DNA from 3 places in the Streptomyces sp. NPDC016851 genome. Region 1 is predicted to be linked to each of the others. Evidence: riboswitches for the same ligand, from Rfam matches in the RefSeq annotation. Region 1 holds a riboswitch; each other region holds the start of a gene.
What was found. Region 1 has a riboswitch for cobalamin ahead of ACZ3I3_RS15710 (energy-coupling factor ABC transporter permease). Riboswitches for the same ligand answer to the same signal wherever they lie in the genome.
Positions count from the first base shown of each region.

Region 2: another riboswitch for cobalamin. It lies ahead of ACZ3I3_RS30315 (ABC transporter substrate-binding protein); the one in region 1 lies ahead of ACZ3I3_RS15710 (energy-coupling factor ABC transporter permease).
Region 3: another riboswitch for cobalamin. It lies ahead of ACZ3I3_RS28670 (cobalamin biosynthesis protein); the one in region 1 lies ahead of ACZ3I3_RS15710 (energy-coupling factor ABC transporter permease).

Region 1 covers NZ_JBVHEP010000008.1:256,031-258,284, forward strand. Annotated here, with positions in the region: gene ACZ3I3_RS15705 (serine/threonine-protein kinase) at 1-956, shown strand, start outside; cobalamin riboswitch at 1,047-1,231, shown strand; gene ACZ3I3_RS15710 (energy-coupling factor ABC transporter permease) at 1,262-1,963, shown strand; gene ACZ3I3_RS15715 (energy-coupling factor ABC transporter substrate-binding protein) at 1,960-2,254, shown strand, end outside.
Region 2 covers NZ_JBVHEP010000022.1:94,093-96,346, forward strand. Annotated here, with positions in the region: gene ACZ3I3_RS30305 (APC family permease) at 1-64, opposite strand, end outside; gene ACZ3I3_RS30310 (CoA-binding protein) at 199-627, opposite strand; cobalamin riboswitch at 709-898, shown strand; gene ACZ3I3_RS30315 (ABC transporter substrate-binding protein) at 969-1,985, shown strand; gene ACZ3I3_RS30320 (FecCD family ABC transporter permease) at 1,982-2,254, shown strand, end outside.
Region 3 covers NZ_JBVHEP010000020.1:118,473-120,726, forward strand. Annotated here, with positions in the region: gene ACZ3I3_RS28665 (cobyric acid synthase) at 1-50, opposite strand, end outside; gene ACZ3I3_RS28670 (cobalamin biosynthesis protein) at 47-988, opposite strand; cobalamin riboswitch at 1,090-1,229, opposite strand; gene ACZ3I3_RS28675 (hypothetical protein) at 1,371-1,592, opposite strand; gene ACZ3I3_RS28680 (inorganic phosphate transporter) at 1,627-2,254, opposite strand, start outside.

The DNA of each region.
Region 1 (2,254 bases):
ACCTCGCGCCCGAACGGGCCCTGGGCCGGCCCGCGGGTCCCGCCTCCGACATGTACTCCCTGGGGTGCGTGCTCTACCAGCTCCTCAGCGGCCGCCCGCCCTTCCAGGCCGACACCGCCGTCGCGCTCCTGCACCAGCATCTCGACAACACCCCCGTACCGCCCCGGGAACTCGGTGTCTCCGGTCTGCCGCCGGCCTTCGAGAGCTACCTCCTCGCCCTGCTCGCCAAGCAGCCCGAGGACCGGCCCACGGCCCAGCAGGCCGCCGAGTGGTTCGCCGGCGGCGCCTGGCGGGGGCTGCCCGAGCCGCTGCCGGAGGCGGTGCCGCCGGGGCCGGCCTCCGGGAGCGGGCCGTACGCGTCGTCCCCGGGGCCGGCCGCCGCGACCGGGCCGTACTCGGCGTCCCGGGGGCCGTCCTCCGGGCCGGGACCGTACGCGGCGGCCGGCACCGGCGCCCCGACCGCGCACGCGCTGCCCACGGGGTCCCGGACCGCCCCGGGCGGGCGTTCCCGTCGCGCCGCGCCGCGCAACGGTCTCGGCAACCACCGGAGAACGGCCGCGGTGGTGGCCGCGGCGGCCGTCTTCCTCGCCGCGATGCTCGCCGGCATGCAGTTGTTCTCGCCCGACGACACCGCGACGGAGGGCACGGAACCCGACGCGTCCCCGTCCGCGAGCAGCCCGGCCGCCCCCTCGCCCGGCGACTCCGCCGACTCCGCCGACCCCCTGGCCTCCGCCCCGGCGGCCGCCACGACTCCGGCCGCCGGCACAGTGGCCGATGTCACCCCCTCCCCCACGGCACCCGACACCCCGACCCTCGCCGAACCGACGCCCGGCCCCACCAGCCCCACTCCGGAAGTGAGCAGCGGCCCGCCGGAGAAGGCGGACAAGCCCCGGCAGGAACAGCCTCCGCGGTCCGAGGAGAACGGGGAGGACGAGGGCGACGAGGGTGACGACTGAGCCCTCCCGCGCCGGTGTGCGAGCGGTCGCCCCTTCACGCGCCCCCTCGCGCGCCCCCTCGGCTGGCTTGTCATGGCCCTTATCTCGGCATTACTGTCACCACGCCTTGGTGAACGGGAAATCCGGTGTGATGCCGGTGCGGCCCTCGCCACTGTGATCGGGAAGTCCGGCTCCAGCCCTCGCGGGCAGCCACTGGGTCCTCACGGACCCGGGAAGGCGGAGTACGGGCGGTGGGACCCGTGAGCCAGGAGACCGGCCAAGGCGCGTCAACCATCCACGAGGTGCTGGAGAGGGTCTGCTGAGCCATGCACATTGCCGAGGGTTTCCTTCCTCCGGCGCACGCCGTCGCCTGGGGCGTCGCGTCCGCGCCGTTCGTCGTCCACGGAGTCCGGTCGCTCACCCGTGAGGTGCGCGAGCACCCCGAGAGCACCCTGCTCCTCGGCGCCTCCGGCGCCTTCACGTTCGTCCTGTCCGCCCTGAAACTGCCGTCCGTCACCGGCAGTTGCTCCCATCCCACCGGCACGGGCCTGGGGGCCATCCTGTTCCGGCCGCCCGCCATGGCGGTGCTGGGCACCATCACCCTGCTCTTCCAGGCGCTGCTGCTCGCGCACGGCGGTCTGACCACGCTCGGCGCCAACGTCTTCTCCATGGCGATCGCCGGCCCCTGGGCGGGTTACGCGGTGTACCGGCTGCTGCGCCGCTACGACGTGCCGCTGATGGTCGCCGTGTTCTCCGCCGCGTTCGTCGCCGACCTGTCCACCTACTGCGTCACGAGCGTGCAGCTGGCGCTCGCGTTCCCCGACCCGGGCAGCGGGTTCCTGGGCGCCCTCGGCAAGTTCGGTTCCATCTTCGCCGTCACCCAGATCCCGCTCGCGGTGAGCGAGGGACTGCTGACGGTGCTCGTGATGCGGCTGCTGGTGCAGTCCAGCAAGGGCGAACTGACCAGGCTGGGTGTGCTCCTCGCCGACAAGCAGTCCCGGAACGAGACCCAGGAGGTGGCCCGATGAGCAGGAACACCAAGATCAACCTCCTGCTGCTGCTCGCCGTGGCCGCGCTCGCCGTGCTGCCGCTCGCGCTCGGCCTCGGCGACCACAAGAAGGAGCCGTTCACGGGCGCCGACGGCGAGGCGGAAACGGCGATCACCGAGATCGAGCCGGACTACAAGCCCTGGTTCTCGCCCCTGTACGAACCGCCGTCCGGTGAGATCGAGTCGGCGCTGTTCTCCCTCCAGGCGGCCATCGGCTCCGGTGTCCTCGCCTACTACTTCGGACTGCGCCGGGGCAGGCGGCAGGGTGAGC
Region 2 (2,254 bases), on a different contig from region 1:
CGTCCCGGCGCAGTCCGCCCGGACCCCCTTTTACCCCCGCTGCTGCCTGGTCGACGCTCACCATGAATCAAGGGGCCTCTCGTAAAAGAACTCGGTGAGTTCTGCGAGCAAGAGGCCTCAGATTAGGAATCGGTCAACCGGCGGCAGAAGGCGCGTTGTGCAGCCTTGACCGGGCGCGGGCATTTCCTGGAAAGCGCTTCAGGAATTCTGTACGCGGTGATGAGGAAGTCGTGGGATCTCGATCGCCGGGCAGCGGTCCATCACCATCTCCAGGCCCGCGGCACGGGTCCGGTCGTAGGCCGCCTCGTCGATGACGCCGAGCTGGAACCAGACGCCCTTGGCGCCCTTGGCGACCGCCTCGTCCGCCACCGATCCGGCGAGATCGCTGTTCACGAACACGTCCACGACGTCCACGTCGAAGGGGATGTCGGCGAGACTGGCGTACCCCTGCTCGCCGTGCACCGTCTCCGCCTTCGGATGCACGGGCACGACGCGCTTGCCGTAGCGCTGGAGCACCTCGGCCACGCCGTAGGCCGCGCGCCGCTGGTTCGACGACAGGCCCACCACGGCCCAGGTGTCGCCGAGCTCGGTGAGGATCCTGCGGACCGTTGCCTCGTCGCCGTACACCGGTGGCCTCCTGAAGAGTCGCGGAAGAACTGTTGTCCGCACAACGACGTACGGTGCCCGGTGATTCCCCCGCGCCCCCCGTGATAGCTTGCCGAGGCCAGTCGAACCCATGTACGTGGGTCAGGGAATCCGGTGCGAATCCGGAACTGACGCGCAGCGGTGAGGGGGACGGGCGGGGCCTCGGCCACTGGACGTCGCGTGTGACGTCCGGGAAGGCGCTCCGCACCGGACGAACCCGAGTCCGAAGACCTGCTGGCGGCCCCCGCGGCCGTACGCGGCGGGGGAGCACCGTACGACCGGGCTCCGCGATCGAGCCCTCGACGACTGAGGACTGGTTTCCCGTGCCCCTCGCCCGACCCGCCCGTGCCGCCGTCCTGCTCGCGGCCGGCTCCCTGCTCCTGGCCGGCTGCGGAGACCCGCCGGCCACCACGGCGAAAGCCGCCGTCACGCTCGACAACTGCGGCCACGAGGTGCGCGTGAAGGCCCCGCCGAAACACGCCGTCTCCCTCAACCAGGGCACCACCGAGATCCTGCTCTCCCTGGGCCTCGCCGACCGTCTCGCGGGCACGGCCACCTGGACCGACCCCGTGATGAAGGGGCTGGCGAAAGCCAACGCCAAGGTGCCGCGCATCGCCGACAACAACCCGTCCTTCGAACGGGTCCTGGACACCGGCCCCGACTTCGTCACGGCGTCCTTCGTCTCCACCCTCGGCCAGGGCGGCGTCGCCACCCGCGAGCAGTTCGAGAAGCTCGGCGTCCCCACGTACGTCTCCCCGTCGGACTGCGCCGGCAAGGACAACTCCGGCGACGGGGACGGCGCACGCGCCAAGGCGCTGGGCATCGACACCATCTACGACGAAGTGCGCGACCTGGCCACCGTGTTCGGGGTGCCGGACCGGGGCGACAAGCTCGTGGCCTCCCTGCAGCGGCGCACGGCGAAGGCCACGCGGGGCATCCAGGCCTCCGACGTCACCCTCCTGTACTGGTTCGCCAACTCCGAGTCGCCCTACATGGCGGGCTGTTGCGGAGCGCCCGGCATCATCACCCGGGCCCTCGGCGCGAAGAACGTCTTCGGCGACACGCACGAGGAGTGGCCGCAGATCAACTGGGAGACGGTCGCCGAACGCGACCCCGACGTCCTCGTCATCGGCGATCTCACCCGCAAGTCGCAGACCGCCGAGTCGGCCGCGAAGAAGATCGCCTTCCTGGAGTCCAACCCGGTCACCAGGAACATGGACGCGGTCAGGCACAAGCGGTACGTGCTGCTCAGCGGGCAGGCCATGAACCCGACCATCCGCACCGTCGAGGGCGTGGAACAGGTCGCCGCCGGACTGCGCGAGTTCGGGCTCGTGAAGTGACCGTCCGCGGGCTCGGGTTCGGTGCCGCTGGGGTCCTGCTGCTGGCCGTCTCCCTGGCCCTGGCGATCACCGTCGGCCCGGCCGACATCCGGATCGCGGACGTCTGGTCCGCCGTCGCGGCCCATCTCGGACTCGGCAGCTCGGACCTGACGCCGATCCGCGACGGGATCGTCTGGCAGCTGCGGCTGCCGCGCACCCTGCTCGCGGCCGTGTGCGGGGCCGGACTGGCCGTCTGCGGGGCGGTGATGCAGTCGCTGCTGCGCAACCCG
Region 3 (2,254 bases), on a different contig from region 1:
TTGCCCGCGTCGGAGGTGGTACCGGCGACCAGAAGCCCACCGCCCGTCATGACGTACGCCCTTTCGCGATGCGGCGCGCGGCGACACAGACGCCGAGCGCGAGCCAGCCGACACGCCTGGACAGCCGTACGGCCCGTTCGATGTCCCGGGTGGCGACGGCGTGCCCCGCCCCGTTGAGCACCGGCCGGTGCTCGACGCGCCCGCCGTACGACAGGGTTCCGCCCAGCCGCACCCCGAGCGCCCCCGCGAACGAGGCCTCCACGGGCCCGGCGTTGGGGCTCGGATGCTTGGCGGCGTCGGCACGCCAGGCGCGCACCGCTCCTCGGGGATCGTCTCCTGCCAGGGTCGCGAGCACGGCGGTCAGCCGGGCCCCCGGCCATCCCGCGAGATCGTCCAGCCGCGCGGAGGCCCACCCGTAGCGCCGGTACCGGGCCGACTTGTGCCCGACCATGGCGTCGAGGGTGTTGACGGCGCGGAACCCGAGGAGCCCCGGCACACCGCCGACGGCCCCCCACACGAGCGCCCCCACGACCGCGTCGGAGGTGTTCTCGGCGACGGACTCGACCACGGCCCGGGCGATCCCGTCGGCGTCGAGCGCCTGCGGATCCCGCCCGCACAGATGCGGTAGCCGCGCCCGGGCGCCGTCGACGTCCCCCGCCTCCAGGGCACGCCCGATGGCCCGCGCCTCCCGGGCCAGCGAAGTCCCCCCGACCACGGCCCAGGTGGCGGCACCGGTCAGCGCGACGGAGGCGACGGCGGAGTCCCGCAGGGCACGCGCGGCGACGCCCCCGAGCGCGACGGCTCCTCCCGCGCACACCGCGGTGTGCAGCGCGCCCCACGCTCGGTGGTCCCGCCACAACACCCGTTCCACGGCGCCCGCGGCCCGCCCGAACACGGCGACCGGATGCCCCCGGCGGGGATCGCCGAGCAGCAGGTCACCGATCAGACCGGCGGCGGCGCCGTACGCGAAGACGCGACCGGCACCCATGGGCTCAGCCGGCCGCAGGGGCGGGCAGGGGTGGGGTACTGAACCTCGATCGGCAGCCGCGCATGGCGATATGTCCTCACTCAGGGTGTCCACGCCCTGGTTCGACTAGACCGGCGGTGAGAGTTCCTGGCTCCCGGGGGTTGCTACCCCGGTGACAGTGGCGGGACCGCGCCGGACTTCCACCGGCTTCCTCTCCTGCCGCCGTTAATGGCCCCGGCAGTCCACCACGGCCGGGTTCAGCCGTCAACTTGCCGTTGACCTGCGAGGGGAGAGTGTGCAGAAGCCCACACCGGCGCTCCGACGCCGGGTTGGCGCCCCCACCACACGGCAACCGGGCGGTACAGGACCGAAGTCCCGTACCGCCCGGTGGAAGTGACCGTGATCAGGCCACGATCAGATAGATCCCGTATCCCACGGCCGCCGCGCACGCCGCGAAGCACGCGTACGCGCCGGTGACCGCGAGGCCCGCGGATCCGCCCTGGGCCACCGCCCGTTCGCGGCGGGACAGGCCGGTGATGCCGAGGGTGAACAGGGCCACCAGGGCCACGGTGACCACGAGGCTGACGCCGAAGACGGAGCCGAGGGCCGCCCAGTCGATCTTCATATCGGAGACTCTTCCTTGTTACCGGTCGGCGGGGTCAGACGGTGGTGGTCGTCGAGGGCGTCCGCTCGGCGGCGGCCTGGGCCGGGAACGACGGCACCGGGTCCTCCGTCGCCGTGCCGGCCGGCGGCGGCGTCACCGCGGCCATCGCCGTGGTCACCACACCGGCCGGCTCCGCCTCGTCGGCGTCGTTGACGTTGGTGTGGTCGACGACCTCACGCCGCGAGAGCTTCCAGATCGCCGCGCTGGAGGCGACGAGGAAGACGGCCACCACCGCGGTGCCCCAGCTGCCGAAGCCGGTGACGTACTCGGCGAGCGCGGCCACCAGGGCCGCCGCCGGCAGCGTCAGGCCCCACGCGACGAACATCCGCGTCGCCGTCGACCAGCGGACGACACCGCCCTTGCGGCCGAGCCCCGCGCCCATCACCGAGCCGGAGACGGAGTGGGTGGTGGAGAGGGAGAAGCCGATGTGCGAGGAGGCCAGGATGACCGTGGCCGCGCTGGTCTGGGCGGCGAAGCCCTGCTGCGGCTGGAGGTCGGTCAGGCCCTTGCCCATGGTGCGGATGATGCGCCAGCCGCCGAGGTACGTGCCGAGCGCGATGGCGATGCCCGCCGACAGGATGACCCACATGGGCGGGTCGGAGTCGGGGGCGACGGCGCCGCCG